One region of the Actinopolymorpha singaporensis genome, then DNA from elsewhere that is predicted to be linked to it. Evidence: predicted binding sites of a transcription regulator. Region 1 holds the regulator's gene; each other region holds the start of a gene.
What was found. Region 1 encodes HrcA, which represses chaperone genes, less so after heat shock. Its sites were predicted from a motif close to TTGGCACTCGNNNNNNNCGAGTGCCAA; they were not measured.
Positions count from the first base shown of each region.

Region 2: a site for HrcA is predicted at 3,529-3,555, ahead of groES (co-chaperone GroES). Genes of this name have one in related genera too.
Region 3: a site for HrcA is predicted at 1,318-1,344, ahead of groL (chaperonin GroEL). Genes of this name have one in related genera too.

Region 1 covers NZ_LT629732.1:3,882,104-3,887,417, forward strand. Annotated here, with positions in the region: gene BLU27_RS30575 (DUF4870 domain-containing protein) at 1-497, opposite strand, end outside; gene BLU27_RS17575 (DUF3097 domain-containing protein) at 709-1,560, opposite strand; gene BLU27_RS17580 (MBL fold metallo-hydrolase) at 1,670-2,575, opposite strand; gene hrcA (heat-inducible transcriptional repressor HrcA) at 2,823-3,842, shown strand; gene dnaJ (molecular chaperone DnaJ) at 3,881-5,014, shown strand; gene BLU27_RS17595 (histidine triad nucleotide-binding protein) at 5,050-5,314, shown strand, end outside.
Region 2 covers NZ_LT629732.1:3,013,668-3,018,981, reverse strand. Annotated here, with positions in the region: gene BLU27_RS13775 (MFS transporter) at 1-940, opposite strand, end outside; gene groL (chaperonin GroEL) at 1,183-2,805, opposite strand; gene groES (co-chaperone GroES) at 3,065-3,361, opposite strand; gene BLU27_RS13760 (class I SAM-dependent methyltransferase) at 3,602-4,918, shown strand; gene BLU27_RS13755 (Rid family detoxifying hydrolase) at 5,087-5,314, shown strand, end outside.
Region 3 covers NZ_LT629732.1:385,358-390,671, reverse strand. Annotated here, with positions in the region: gene BLU27_RS01775 (alpha-amylase family protein) at 1-606, shown strand, start outside; gene BLU27_RS01770 (cold-shock protein) at 920-1,120, shown strand; gene groL (chaperonin GroEL) at 1,488-3,119, shown strand; gene BLU27_RS01760 (dipeptidase) at 3,401-4,630, shown strand; gene BLU27_RS01755 (hypothetical protein) at 4,627-5,208, opposite strand.

The sequences.
Region 1 (5,314 bases):
CGACGCGCGGCGACGCTGGCGAGAATCACCAGCACGACATAGGCGATCCCGATGAACGGCAGCAGAACCAGACCGATCACCACGATGACGAGCAGGCCGGCGACGGCGGCCGCCAGCAGCGTGGTGAGCTGGAAGTTCAGCGACTCGACCGCGTGGTACCGCACGTACGCGGAGTCCTTTCCCTTGGCCAGCAACACGACCAGCGGGCAGAGGAAGCCGAGGGCGACGTAGGCGGCCACGAAGCTGCCCAGGTGGGCAGCGAACGCCCAGTTGCGTTCCTCCTCGACCGTCATGACGCCGGTTCCCGCCGGCGGCTGCCGCGGAGGCGGAGGCGGCGTGAACCCGCCGGGCTCCGGTGACGGTGGGGGTGTCACACCCGGCTGCGGCCCGGGCGGCGCCGCACCGCCCTCCGCAGAGGGGTACGGCGTGGGGCCAGGCTCAGGCGTGGGCGGCGGCGTTCCGTTGCCCGGGCGGGGTTCCTCGTGCTGCTGGCTCATGTCGGCCTCCTTACCCGATCCCCAGGCGGCCCTCACCGAGCCGCCAGCGCCGCCACGTGGCCGCCGGACGGGCGGGGCCGGCGGCGCTCATCGTCCAGCCTGACACGCTCGGGCCCGAAGCGGCACCGACGCTTCGGGCGAACGGGGTACAACCGTCCGGCCGGACGAAGTCGCCCGCGTCCGGGACGGTGGCGAAGGATCTCTGCGGTGCTCAGTCGGCGTCGACGGTCACGAAGTCGATGAGGTGCTCGACCCGGCCGAGCAGGGCTGGTTCGAGGTCGCGGAAGTCGCGGACCGTGCCCAGGATCTGCTTCCACGCCCGGGCGATGTCGGCCTGGTCGTCGTGCGGCCAGCCCAGGGCGGCGCAGATGCCGTGCTTCCACGACGTCTGCCGGGGGATGTCGGGCCAGCGCTCCAGACCGACCCGCTCGGGGCGTACGGCCGCCCAGATGTCCACGAACGGGTGCCCGACCACGAGGACGTGAGCGCCGTACGGGCCTCGGGTGACCTCCTCGGCGATCCGGCTCTCCTTGCTGCCGGGGACCAGGTGGTCGACCAGGACACCCAGCCGGCGCCGCGGCTCGGGCCGGAACTCCGCCACGACGGCGGCGAGGTCGTCCACGCCCTCGAGGTACTCCACGGCGACGCCCTCGATCCGCAGGTCGTCACCCCACACCTTCTCGATGAGCTCGGCGTCGTGGCGGCCCTCGACGTAGATCCGGCTGGCGCGGGCGACCCTGGCCCGGGAGTTGCGGACCGCGATCGACCCGGACGCGGTGCGGGCGGGCCCGGTGGCCGGTGCCGCCTTCGGGCGCCGGATCGCGACCGGCTTCCCCTCCAGCCAGAACCCCGGACCGTACGGATAGCTGCGCCGCGCCCCGCGCCGGTCCTCCAGCACCACGAGGTCGCGTTCGATCGCCACCACCGCACCGCAGAAACCGGTGGTGGCGTCCTCGAGCACCATGTCGGGTTCGACGTCCACCTCGACCGTCCGGCCGAGCTTCGGCGCCCGCCAGTCGGTGGTCAGGACGTCCTGCGAATAGCGGTCACCAGGTCCGGCCATGATCGGTGAGCGTAGCGGCGGACCGGCCCGCGAGCCGGGAACGCCACGCCCGTCCGGCCCAGGCCGGCACCTGCCGGCCTCCGTCGTACGTGCGCCCCAGGTCGTTCGGCTACTGCCCCAGCAGGGGGAGGGAACGCCGGCCCGGGCCGGATCCCGCGGGCCCGGCCGTCGGTACGCCGGACTGGCGCAGGTGCTGGTAACCCCGGCGGACCGCCTCGGCCAGCCGCTCGGTGGGGTAGGGCCACTCCGCCGCGGTCAGCGCCTCGGCCTCCGGCACGCCCTCCCCGGCGAGCCGGCGGATCGTCTCGGCGACCGCGGTGACGTCGCCGAACTGCCCGGTCACGAACGCCTGGTCCACCACCGCGCCGTGCCCCGGCACCACCACCGACGCCGGCGTGAGCAGGCCGGTGAACACCTCCAGCGTCGACGGCCACTCCAGCGGGAACGAGTCGTCGCCGTACGCCGGCGGCCCGGACTCCTCCACCAGGTCGCCGGCGAACACGAGGTCGGCGTCCGGCACCCGGACCACCACGTCGCCGTCGGTGTGGCCACGACCGGGGTGGACGAGTTCGACCACCCGGTCGCCGAGGTCGATCACGGCCACCGAGGCGAACGTACGGTCGGGCGGGGTCAGCGCGAGGTCGGCCATGTCCTGCTCCCACTCCGGGGAACGCCGGGCGAGGGCGGCTCGCACCTCCTCGCCCCGCTCGGCCAGCACGCCGGGCACCGTCTCGTGCCCGTAGATCGCCGCGCCCGCGAACCGCTGGTTACCGAACGTGTGGTCGAAGTGCCAGTGGGTGTCGACGACCCACCGGACCGGCAGGTCGGACAGCCTGGCGAGGTCGGCGCGGAGTTCGTCCGCTTCGCGGGGACCGCCCCGGGTGTCCACGACGAGCAGCCCGTCGGCGCCGGCGACCACCCCCACGGTGAGGTCGAACGACGGGTAGCGCCGGACGAAGCAGCCCGGCCCCATCTCGGTCCAGCTCTCGGCCCAGCCGGCTCGGAGGACATTCACGGCCACAGCATCCCATTGCCGTGGTCAGCACAAGGTGGCCGTGTCGCCGTAGACTGGCACTCAGGTTCGGCGAGTGCCAGTCTGATGCCGGTCCAAGATCCGTTCGGACGGCGCACTCGCGCGTGGGCTCGTCGAGATGGGCGGGCCCACAGCCGCGCCAGTACGGCGCGGGCCGGGTACCGTCCGAACCGCCGCAGCAGTACGTCAGACCCGTGGGAACGCGCCAGGACGAGGGAGGCCGAAGCCAATGCTCGACGACCGGAAGTTGGCCGTCCTCCGCGCGATCGTCGAGGATTACGTCCACACCGAGGAGCCGGTCGGTTCGAAGGCCCTGGTCGACCGGCACAACCTGGGCGTCTCCCCGGCGACCGTGCGCAACGACATGGCCGCGCTGGAGGAGGAGGGCTACATCGCCCAGCCGCACACCAGCGCCGGCCGGATACCCACCGACAAGGGCTACCGCCTGTTCGTCGACCGGCTGACCACGATCAAGCCGATGTCGAGCGCAGAACGCCGCGCCATCTCGGCGTTCCTGGAGGGCGCGGTCGACCTGGACGACGTGGTGCACCGCACGGTGCGCCTGCTCGCCCAGATCACCCGGCAGGTGGCGGTCGTGCAGTACCCCACCCTCACCCGCTCCACGGTGCGTCATGTGGAACTCGTCACATTGTCGTCCAGCCGCCTGCTGATCGTCCTGATCACCAGCACCGGCCGGGTCGAGCAGCGGGTGGTCGACGTGGGTACCACGGTGGCCGACGAGTTCCTGCGCGACGTCCGGGCCCGGCTGAACGCCGTGGTCGCCGGGCGGCCGCTCACGGAGGCGGCCTCGGCGGTCGCCGACCTGCCGGACATGTTCGACGTGTCGGTGCGTCCGCAGGTCACCACGATCGTGTCGACGTTCCTGGAGACCGTCGCCGAGCGCACCGAGGGACGGATCGCGGTGAGCGGTACGGCCAACCTCATCCCGTTCGGCGCCGATTTCCACACCTCCATCAGGCCGGTGCTGGAGGCGCTGGAGGAGCAGGTCGTGCTGCTCCGCCTGCTCGGTGAGACCACCGGCCCGTCCGGTTTCACCGTCCGGATCGGCCACGAGAACCCCGTCGTCGAACTCTCCACGGCCTCGGTGGTCACCACCGGCTATGGTCCTGGGGACGAGGCCGTCGCCAATCTCGGCGTGGTCGGGCCCACCCGAATGGACTACCCGGGCACCATGGGAGCGGTTCGCGCCGTAGCCCGCTATGTCAGCCAGATCCTTGCAGGGGAATGATCCGAGGGAATGAGTCAGTGCCGAAGGCATCCCAGAGCATGAGCCAGGACTACTACGAGCTCCTCGGCGTCCGACGCGACGCCTCCGCGGAGGAGATCAAGAAGGCCTACCGTCGGCTGGCGCGCACGCTGCACCCAGACGTCAACCCCGATCCGGATACGCACGAGCGGTTCAAGGAGGTCACCCGCGCCTACGAGGTCCTGTCGGACCCGAAGAAGCGTGAGGTGTACGACCTGGGCGGCGACCCGATGGCGTCCGGCGCGGGCCAGGGCGCGGGCTTTGGTCCGGGCTTCTCGTTCACCGACATCATGGACGCGTTCTTCGGCTCGTCCGGCACCCGCGGGCCGCGTCCGCGCACCCGGCGCGGCCAGGACGCCCTGCTGCGGCTGCCGGTCGACCTGGCCGAGGCGGTGTTCGGCGCGGTCAAGGAGATCCAGGTCGACACCGCCGTGGTGTGCCAGAGCTGTCAGGGCGGCGGCGCCGCTCCGGGCACGTCGCCGACCACCTGCACGGTGTGTGAGGGCCGCGGCGAGGTCAACTCCGTCCAGCGCTCGTTCCTCGGCCAGGTGATGACGACCCGGCCGTGCCCGCGCTGCCAGGGATTCGGGACGATCATCCCCAACCCCTGCCCGGAGTGCGCGGGGGAGGGCCGGGTGCTGTCCCGCCGTACGCTCGCGGTCAAGATCCCGGCCGGCGTCGACGACGGCACCCGCATCCAGCTGTCCGGCCAGGGCGAGGTGGGGCCCGGCGGCGGCCCGGCCGGTGACCTGTACGTCGAGATCCAGGTCGAGCCGCACGAGGTGTGGAGCCGGCACGGCAACGACCTGCACTGCACCGTCAAGCTGCCGATGACCGCCGCCGCCCTCGGCACCACGATCACCCTGGACACACTGGACGAGGACTCCGTCGAGGTGGAGGCCAAGCCGGGCACCCAGTCCGGCCACGAGCTGGTCCTCACCGGTCGCGGCGTACCCCACCTGTCCGGCGGGTCCCGGCGCGGTGACCTGGTGGTGCACGTGGTGGTGGAGACGCCGACCCGCCTCGACCACGCCCAGCGGGAGCTGCTCACCGAGCTGGCCCGGCTTCGTGGTGAGGAGAAGGCCAGCGGGCAGGTCACCTCCGAGCGGCGGGGCGGGGTCTTCTCCCGCATCCGCGATGCCTTCAACGGCTGATCCGAACAACCGAACCCGACGGAGGGGAGTCCGGCGTGGCGAGCGACGCCGACTGCGTGTTCTGCCGCATCGTGGCGGGGGGGATCCCGGCGGAGGTGGTGCGCGAGACCGAGCGCACGCTGGCCTTTCCCGACGTGAGCCCGCAGGCGCCCGTGCACGTGCTGGTGATCCCGAAGGACCACCGGGCCGATCTCGACGCGGTGGTCGCCGACGACCCCGAGCTGGCCGGTGAGCTGCTGCGCGAGTGCGCCGCGGTGGCCGACCACCTGGGCGTACGCGAGGCCGGCTACCGCGTGGTCA
Region 2 (5,314 bases), 870 kb from region 1:
TGCCGTTCCCGAAACCCATCAGCAAAGCGACGCCGGCCAGCGTCACCGCGTGGTGGGTCATGGGAAGCAGCAGATGGGCGAGTCCCAGGATCACCATCGAGGGCACGGCCACGAACGCCCTGCCCCTGCGGTCCATCACCCGTCCCGCCGGATAGAACAACAGCATGTCCACCGAGCCGGCGATCCCGAAGATCAGACTGGTGGACGCTGCGTCCAGCCCGATGGAGTCCGCCCACAGCGGGATGACCACCTGACGCGAAGCCCGGACCGCACCCACCAGCAGGGCACCCATGCCGAGGGTGCGCAGCACGCTCGCGTGGCTGCGGGCGACGTCGAGGGTGCGGACAGGGCCGCCGGCGTGTACGGCCCTGCCCTCGTGGGCGGGTTCGGGCATCGCCAGCAGGAGAAGACCGGCGAGCACCGCGGTGGCGGCGTGCAGTCCGTACGCCCCGTCGGTCCCCCACACCCGGACCGCGAGCGCGCCGAGGAACGGCCCGGCGAACATCCCGATCCGCTGCACCCCGCCGAGAGTGGACATGGCCCGGGCCCGCAGGTGGAACGGCACCACCTCGGCGAGGTACGCCTGCCGCGCGAGGCCCCACACCGCTCCGGCGAGACCGGTGCAGAAGATGCCCAGCGCGAGCAGCCACTCGGTGGACGCCAGCATGCACGCGCCGAGTGCACCGACCACGAGTGCGGAGGCCGCCAGCATCGCCCGCCGCTCACCGATGCGCCCGGCCAGGGCTCCAGCAGGCAGGTCACCGACGAGCTGACCGACACCGGCGGCCGCCACGACCAGGCTTGCGGAGCCGACCGATGCGCCCAGGTCACGGGCGGACAACGCCACGATCGGCGCGATGGCGCCCTGGCCCACGCCGTAGAGGAGGGACGGCAGGTACACCCGCACGCCGAGGGACCTGAGGGTGACCTGGGTGGACATCAGACCTATTGTCGCCGGTTCCGGCTTCGGCCGATTCGCGGGTTCGGGCGATTCGCGGGTTCGGGCGATTCGCGCGGGTCGTGCCCGGACGCGGCCGGGGCGAGCAACTGAACGGGTCGCGGCTCACCGGCGACAAACGGCCGAGGGGCCGGGACTCCTCCGCGGAGGAATCCCGGCCCCTCGGCCGTTCTGCGTGCTGTCCGGCGTACGCCGGAGCCGGCCGGTCTCAGCCGGCTAGCGAATCAGTGACCGTGGCCGTGGCCGTGGCCCTGACCGGCGGCCTCCTCGGCCTCCTCCGGCTTGTCGACGACGAGCGTCTCGGTGGTGAGCAGCATCGCCGCGATGGACGCCGCGTTGGCGAGCGCCGAGCGGGTCACCTTCACCGGGTCGATGACGCCCTGGCCGACCAGGTCGCCGTACTCGCCGGTGGCGGCGTTGTAGCCCTTGCCGGGGCCGTTCTCGCGGACCTTCTCCACGACGACGTAACCCTGGGCGCCGGCGTTCTCGGCGATCCAGCGCAGCGGCTCGCGGACGGACTGGCGTACGAGCTCGACACCGACCTTCTCGTCGCCGGTCAGCTCGGACAGGTTGTCCAGCGCCGCCGCGGCGTGAACGAGGGCGGCGCCACCGCCGGTGACGATGCCCTCCTCGATCGCCGCCCGGGTCGCCGACACGGCGTCCTCGATGCGGTGCTTCTTCTCCTTGAGCTCGACCTCCGTGGCCGCGCCGACCTTGATCACACACACGCCGCCGGCCAGCTTCGCGAGCCGCTCCTGCAGCTTCTCGCGGTCCCAGTCGGAGTCGGTGTTCTCGATCTCGGCCCGGATCTGGGCGACGCGGGCCGCCACGTCGTCGGCGGAGCCGCCGCCGTCGATGACCGTGGTGTCGTCCTTGGTCACCGTGACGCGACGGGCGGTGCCGAGCACCTCGAGGCCCACCTGGTCGAGCTTGAGCCCGACCTCGGGGGCGATGACCTGTCCACCCGTGAGCGCGGCGAGGTCCTCGAGCATGGCCTTGCGGCGGTCACCGAACCCGGGCGCCTTGACGGCCACGGAGTTGAAGATGCCGCGGATCTTGTTGACCACGAGGGTGGCCAGGGCCTCGCCCTCGACGTCCTCGGCGATGATCACCAGGGGCTTGCCCGCCTGGACGACCTTCTCCAGCAGCGGGAGCAGGTCGGCCATCGAGGAGATCTTGCCCTGGTGGATCAGGATGTACGGGTCGTCCAGGACTGCTTCCTGGCGCTCGGCGTCGGTCACGAAGTTCGGCGAGATGAAGCCCTTGTCGAACTGCATGCCCTCGGTGAGCTCGAGCTCGGTGCCCAGGGTGTTGGACTCCTCGACGGTGATCACACCGTCCTTGCCCACCTTGTCGAACGACTCGGCGATCAGCTGGCCGATCTGCGCGTCCTGCGCGGAGATGGTGGCCACGTGGGCCATCTCCTCCCGGGTGTCGACCGACTTGGCCTTGTCCAGGAGGAAGGTGCTGATGGACTCGACCGCGCGGTCGATGCCCTTCTTCAGCGCCATCGGGTTGGCGCCGGCGGCGACCGCCCGCAGCCCGACGTGCACCATCGCCTGGGCGAGCACCGTCGCCGTGGTGGTGCCGTCACCGGCGATGTCGTTGGTCTTGGTGGCGACTTCCTTGACGAGCTGGGCGCCGAGGTTCTCGAACGGGTCCTCGAGCTCCACCTCGCGGGCGACCGTCACACCATCGTTGGTGATGGTGGGAGCGCCCCACTTCTTGTCGATGACGACGTTGCGGCCCTTCGGGCCCAGCGTCACCTTCACGGTGTTCGCGAGGGCGTCGACGCCGCGCTCGAGGGCGCGCCGTGCGTTCTCGTCGAACTCCAGGATCTTCGGCATGGGTCTAAATGTCCTTCCACGACGCCCCACCGGGGTCGTCCGGCGGTGGCCGGGCCCCGGCTGGTGCCGGTCGTCAGTCGTCCGTCAAACGTGTACGTCTGTTGCCGCGTGCGGCCAGGGACGGGACCCGGGCCGGCGGCAGGAGCCGACGGCAGGAGGGCGGTGGCGACGCGACCACTCGGTCGCGACCAGGTGGTCGCGGGTCGCGCCCGCCGGGGGACCCGGGCGCGCGGCCCGCCCTCCTGCCGGCGGCGTTGGCCTACTTCTCGACGACGGCGAGCACGTCGCGCGCGGAGAGGATGAGGAACTCCTCGCCGCTGTACTTCACCTCGGTGCCGCCGTACTTGCTGAAGATCACCTTGTTGCCGACAGCGACGTCGAGCGGGACCCGGTTGCCGTTGTCGTCGATGCGACCCGGACCGACCGCGACAACTTCGCCCTCCTGGGGCTTCTCCTTCGCGGTGTCGGGAATCACCAGACCCGACGCGGTTGTCTCTTCGGCGTCGAGGGTCTTGATGACGATGCGGTCCTCGAGCGGCTTGATGGAGACCGACACTTGCTGACCTCCCCCTTCACGGGATGTCACGGTGAACACGTGTACGTGAGTTTGTTTTCACCTGTGGAGCGACGCTGGCGAGCCGTCGTCGCGGTGCCGGCCGCCTCGTCGCGGGCTGTTGCTGGCACCCTAAGGTCGAGAGTGCCAATGCCGAATCTATGCGGTTGTTAGCACTCGGTCAACCTGAGTGCCAGGCGGGTCGGAACCGGACCCCGAAAACCGCGACCCGCGGAGGAGCCGATGGACCTCGAGGTGTTCCGGGCACTCCGCGGACCCGCCGGCCAGGGCCTGCTCGCCGACGTGGAGGCGGCCTACGACGAACGGGCCGCGATCGCCCTTGCCACCCGGCTGCGCCGCGACCACCCCGCCGACCTGGTGGCCGCTGCCCTCACCCAGGTCGCTCTGCGCCGTCGGGCCCGGACCAAGTTCGGCCCCGACGCGGACCGGATGTTCTTCACCCGCGACGGACTGGAGCAGGCCACCACGGCCGGCGTCGCGGCGTACCGTGCGGGCCGGATCGCCGCCGTGCTCGGCGCCGAGGGAAGTTCGGCGGGCGTCCACCCGGATCAGGCCGTGGCCGCGCCGGTCGCCGACCTGTGCTGTGGCATCGGCGGAGACCTGCTGGCGCTGGTGCGGGCCGGGCTGGCCGTGACCGGGTTCGACCGGGACCCGCTGACCGCCGAGATCGCCCGCGCGAACCTGGCCGGCCTGGCCGGCCTGGCCGGCCCCGACGTGCCACCCGACTCCCCTGGTCCGCCGGCGCCCGGCCTGCCCGGACGGGTGCACGCCCGGGTCGAGGTGGCCGACGTCACCGACGTGGACCGATCGGTGTACGCCGGGGTGGTGGCCGACCCGGCCAGGCGCTCGGGCCGGGGCAGGGTCTTCGACCCGGCGGACTACTCACCGCCCTGGTCGTTCGTGACCGAGTTGCTCACCGGCACCGCCTGCGTCAAGACCGCACCGATCATCCCGCACTCGCTGGTCCCCGCCCAGGTGGAGGCGGAGTGGATCAGCGAGGGCCGCGAGGTCAAGGAGGCGGCCCTGTGGTCGGGTGCGCTGCGGTCGCGGGCGGAACGCTCCGGCGAACCCGTACGCCGGCGCGCGACCGTGCTCCCTGCGGCGGCCGGGCTCACCGACGCCGACGACCCGGGCGAGGCGCCGGTCAGCGAGCCGCGGGCCTACCTCTACGAACCCGACGGTGCGGTGATCCGCGCCGGGCTGGTGACCGCGGTGGCGCCGCTGGTGGACGGGGCGCTGGTGCACCCGAAGATCGCCTACCTCACCTCCGACCGGCACGTGCCGACACCGTTCGCCACCGCGTACCGCGTCGAGGAGGTGCTGCCGTACGACGTGAAGGCGCTCAAGCGCGCGTTGCGTGCCCGCGACGTCGGGACCCTCACCGTGAAGAAGCGGGGCGTGGACGTGGACCCGGACGTGCTCCGCAAGCGCCTCGCTCCGCGGGGTTCGGCCGCGGCGACGCTGGTGGTGACCAGAACCGCCGCCGGCAGCGTCGCCCTGCTGGTGACGCCGTTGTCGAGCTCGCCGCCACCCGCGTGAAGGCCTACCCCCAACGCCGCGGCGGGCGCACCGGACGCACCCGTTAGTGTCGCTTAGCGGCAGTATTCGGAAGTAACCGTACGCACCGACCCCAGAGGTTCGTACGGCGTACGAAGGCACACGACGGCGGACGCAGCGGCTGCCAGCCGACCGAGCGGAAGGACCACCATGGCCAAGGAAGCGATCAAGACCGACCAGGCGCCCAACCCGGCCGGTGCCTACTCCCAGGGCATCGTGGCCAACGGTTTCCTCTACACGGCGGGCTTCGGCCCGGCCGACCCGAAGACCGGCAAGCTCGTGGAGGGCGGGGTAGCCGAGCAGACCGCGCAGGTGATGCGCAACGTCGCCGCGGTGCTCGCCGAGCGCGGACTCACCTTCGCCGACGTGGTGAAGGCC
Region 3 (5,314 bases), 2.9 Mb from region 1:
ACGTTCGACGCATTCGGCCGCTTCGGCCCGGCGATGGGTTCGGAGCTGACCGACTCCGGGTGGCACTTCGCCGACCGCGGACGCACGAACGCCGAGATCCTCCTCCGGCTGTACGAGACGATCCGCGAGGGTGCCGGTGACGCGGTGGTGATCGGCTGCAACACCGTCGGGCACCTGGCCGCCGGGCTGGTGGAGGTGCAGCGCATCGGCGACGACACCTCCGGCCGGGACTGGGAGCGGACCCGCCGGATGGGGGTCAACGCGCTCGCGTACCGGCTCGCCCAGCACGGCTCCTTCTTCGCCGCCGACGCCGACTGCGTACCGTGCACGCCGGTGACTCCCTGGGAGAGGAACCGTCAGTTCCTCGACCTGGTGGCCCGGTCCGGGACGGCGTTGTTCGTCTCGGTGGACCCGGCTGCCCGCACGCCGAAGGTGGACGCCGACCTGCGCGCCGCCGTCCGGCTCGCGCTGGACGGCGGGGAGCCCGGCGGAGTCGAGCCGCTGGACTGGCTCTGGACGACGGCGCCGCGACGGTGGCGCTCCGGGGGCGAGGAACTCGGCTACGCCTGGGGCGAATCCTTCGGGGCGTCTCCGCTGGCCAGCTGAGGTTTTGTCCCGCATACCGGGACGCCTGTTACTCAGGGTGGTAGCCGTGGTGGCCCCTTCACTCTCCGCTTCCGAGGCCTGGTCAAGGGGGCCGAACCTGGCCCAAAGGAGATCGTTCAGACATCTCCACACCGGTGATGTTTTTGGCTATGGTCGGCCGTGGTCGCCATGATCGTGCGTAACGGCTCGACCGCCAACGGTGGGAATGCGCGCGGATCTATCGCAACACCTCCCCTCGCGGGACGGGTGCGGTGAGTACGACCCGGGCCCGCGCCGGGCGGGTCTGACACCCGAACGGGTCTGAGGAGAGGGCATGACGCAGGGAACCGTGAAGTGGTTCAACTCGGAAAAGGGCTACGGCTTCATCGCGGTGGACGACGGTAACGACGTCTTCGTCCACTGGTCGAAGATCCAGATGGACGGATACAAGTCCCTCGCCGACGGGCAGGCCGTCGAGTTCGAGGTCGTCCGTGGCCCGAAGGGGCTTGAAGCGCACGAGGTGCGCCCGGTCTGAGCCAGGCCACGGAAGGCGACGCCGGGGGCCCGGGCGGATGATCCGTCCGGGCCCCCGGCATGTCCACGTCGGACCCTCGGCAGTTCCACGTCAAGCCCTCGGCGCCTCCGCGTCAGGCCCGGGGTGTGCCCCGCGACAGTGGGCCGGCGCGTCCGTGCCGACCGGGCGGCGGCTTGTCCGTCCTCCCCGGCCCTCGGCTTGCACTCTCCCAGGTCGAGTGCTAAACACGTGTTAGCACTCGAAGGTCGCGAGTGACAATCCATCTTGGTTTGGTTCGACGAGGTTCCCGGCCTGGCCGGGAAGCGTCCGTCGCGGGCGTCGACCCGAACCCACGACCATCCACCCACCTGGGGGAGGATCCAGCTAGATGCCCAAGATCATCTCGTTCAACGAGGACGCGCGCCGCGGTCTCGAGCGGGGTATGAACACCCTCGCCGACGCCGTCAAGGTGACTCTCGGCCCGAAGGGCCGCAACGTCGTCCTGGAGAAGAAGTGGGGCGCGCCGACGATCACCAACGACGGCGTCTCCATCGCGAAGGAGATCGAGCTCGAGGACCCGTGGGAGAAGATCGGGGCCGAGCTCGTCAAGGAAGTAGCCAAGAAGACCGATGACGTGGCCGGTGACGGCACCACGACCGCGACCGTGCTCGCACAGGCGCTGGTCCGCGAGGGTCTGCGCAACGTCGCCGCCGGGGCCAACCCGATGGGCCTCAAGCGTGGCATCGAGGCCGCTGTCGACCGGGTGACCGAGCAGCTCGCCCAGGCGGCCAAGGACGTCGAGACCAAGGAGCAGATCGCCTCTGTGGCGGCCGTCTCCGCCGGTGGCGACGCGAGCGTCGGCGAGATCATCGCCGAGGCGATGGACAAGGTCGGCAAGGAAGGCGTCATCACCGTCGAGGAGAGCAACACCTTCGGGCTCGAGCTCGAGCTCACCGAGGGTATGCGCTTCGACAAGGGCTACATCTCGCCGTACTTCTGGACCGACGCCGAGCGCATGGAGGCCGTCCTCGACGACCCCTACGTTCTCGTCTACAACGGCAAGATCTCCGCGGTGAAGGACATGCTCCCGCTGCTGGAGAAGGTCATGCAGTCCGGCAAGCCGCTGGCGATCATCGCCGAGGACGTCGAGGGCGAGGCCCTGGCCACGCTCGTCGTCAACAAGGTCCGCGGCACCTTCAAGTCGGTCGCCGTGAAGGCCCCCGGCTTCGGTGACCGCCGCAAGGCCATGCTCGGCGACATCGCCATCCTCACCGGTGGCCAGGTCATCTCCGAGGAGGTCGGCCTGAAGCTGGAGAACGCCGGTCTCGACCTGCTCGGCCGCGCCCGCAAGGTCGTCGTCACCAAGGACGAGACGACGATCGTCGAGGGTGCCGGTGACCCCGAGCAGATCTCCGGCCGGGTCAACCAGATCCGCGCCGAGATCGAGCGCAGCGACTCCGACTACGACCGCGAGAAGCTGCAGGAGCGGCTGGCCAAGCTGGCCGGCGGCGTCGCGGTGATCAAGGTCGGCGCCGCCACCGAGGTGGAGCTGAAGGAGCGCAAGCACCGCATCGAGGACGCCGTTCGCGCGGCGAAGGCCTCGGTCGAGGAGGGCATCGTCGCCGGTGGCGGCGTGGCGCTCGTCCAGGCCGGCAAGAAGGCCTTCGACAAGCTCGACCTCGAGGGTGACGAGGCCACCGGCGCCAACATCGTCAAGGTGGCGCTCGAGGCTCCGCTGAAGCAGATCGCGGTCAACGCCGGTCTCGAGGGCGGCGTCGTCGCTGAGAAGGTCCGCGGGCTTCCCGACGGCCACGGCCTCAACGCCGCGACCGGCGAGTACGTCGACCTGCTCGCGGCCGGCGTTCCCGACCCGGCCAAGGTCGTGCGTTCGGCACTGCAGAACGCCTCGTCCATCGCCGGCCTGTTCCTCACCACCGAGGCGGTCGTCGCGGACAAGCCGGAGAAGGAGAAGGCCCCGGCGGGCGGCGGTATGCCCGACGGCGGCGGCATGGACTTCTGAGTTCGCTCGAAGTCAGCTAGCTCCCGCATCACGCGGCGCGGGCGGTCACGGAATCCTCGGTGGCCGCCCGCAGTCGGCGCAGGGGCGGTCACGGAATCCTCGGTGGCCGCGCGCAGTCGGCGCAGGGGCGGTCACGGAATCCTCGGTGGCCGCGCGCAGTCGGCGCAGGGGCGGTCACGGAATCCTCGGTGGCCGCCCGCAGTCGGCGCAGGGGCGGTCACGGAATCCTCGGTGGCCGCCCCTTCTGCGTGTCCGCACCACCGCCACGGCAAGATCGGGGCATGGCCACCACGACTCCCACCGACCACCTTGATCGAGCGCGTGCTCTGCTCGCGGCCAATCCGCTGGTCGACGGGCACAACGACCTGCCGATCGCGATGCGGCATGCCAGTGCCTACGACTTCGACAAGGTGGACATCGCCCTCGACCAGCCTCGCCTGCAGACCGACATTCCGCGGCTGCGGCGGGGACATGTCGGCGCGCAGTTCTGGTCGGTCTACGTGCCGAGCCGGCTGCAGGGCGACCACGCAGTTTCGGCGACGCTGGAGCAGATCGACGCCGTGCACGCGATGGTCGCCAGGTACGCCGACACGTTCGGGCTCGCGACCACTGCCGACGAGGTGGAACAGGTCTTCGCGTCCGGCCGGATCGCGTCCCTGATGGGCATGGAGGGCGGTCACTCCATCGACTGCTCGCTGGCGACGCTCCGCGCGATGCACGCGCTCGGCGTGCGGTACATGACGCTCACCCACAACGACAACGTGCCATGGGCCGATGCAGCGACCGACGAGCCGGCTGTCGGCGGACTGTCGCGGTTCGGGGTCGAGGTCGTCGCGGAGATGAACCGGCTGGGCATGCTCGTCGACCTCTCCCACGTCTCCGCCGACACGATGCGTGCCGCACTGGCGGCCAGCGAGGCGCCGGTGATCTTCTCCCACTCCTCGGCCCGGGCAGTGTGCGACGTGGCGCGGAACGTACCCGACGACGTGCTCGCCACGCTTCCGGCCAACGGTGGCGTGTGCATGGTGACGTTCGTTCCGGAGTTCGTCTCCCCGGTGTGTGCGCAGTGGCGGGTGGAGGCATCGGAGGCGGCGCGGGCTCAGGGCATCAACCCGACCGACCTCAGCGCGTTCTTCGAGTTCACCCGGGAGTGGCGCAAGGAGCACCCCAAGCCGGACGCCGCTCTCTCCGACGTGGTGGCGCATGTGGAGCACGTACGCGAGGTGGCCGGCATCGACCACATCGGGCTCGGCGGGGACTACGACGGCACCGACACGTTCCCTGTCGGGCTCGGCGACGTGTCGGGGTACCCGCGGCTGTTCGCGGCATTGCTGGAACGTGGCTGGTCCGAACAGGACCTCGTCAAGCTGGCCGGCGCCAACGCGATCCGCGCGCTCCGGGACGCCGAGGCGGTCTCCCGTGACCTGCGTACGCGCCGCGGCCCGTCCATCGCGACCATAGAGTCCCTCGACGCCCCCGCTGACCGCGAAGGCTCTCTTCGCGTCGTCTAGAAGGGACGCTCGACGTACCTGTCCGCGTCCTCCCACGGCATCCACTTGTTCGTGTCCGGATCGAGGATCAGCCGTACGCCGGCCGGAAGCTCCGCCGCCCACCTCATCGCGTCCTCCTTGCCCTCGCCCATCCAACTCTTCGAGCCGCCGCTGGTGCCCGCGTTCCACTGGGCGTGCCATGTCCTTGGGTCGGCGCTGTCGCGGTGGATGAGGGTCACCGCGCGTCCCTCCCGGTCCGCGAGCGCGCGCATCCAGGTGTTGAAGCTGTGGTTGAGCTGCGCCGTGCTCCACCACATGTGGTGCAGCGTGTCCCGCATGTCCAGCAGCGTGTGGGCAATCGCCTCGTCCGTGCGCCCGGCCGCGAGTGCCTCACGGGCCTTGCCTTCGTCGTCGTCCATCGCGTTCTCCCCGTGGTGATCGCAGCCGTTGCCCGAGGGCTCTGATGCGGGATCGGCGGCCGCCGACGAGTCCTCCGAGTCCTGTGCTTCGCTCAGGCCGTCCACGGTCGCCGGCGCCATTCGAGCCCGCACCCAGGCCAGGACGTACTCCTTGTCATGGGACTCCACGATGCCGCTCATCTCCCCGCACACCCACCAGGCGGCCCACCGCTCGCTGCTGTGATGGCCGTCGTCAACGGTGTCCGGGGACAGGGGAGAGGAGGGATGCGGAGAACCTTTATCTCGC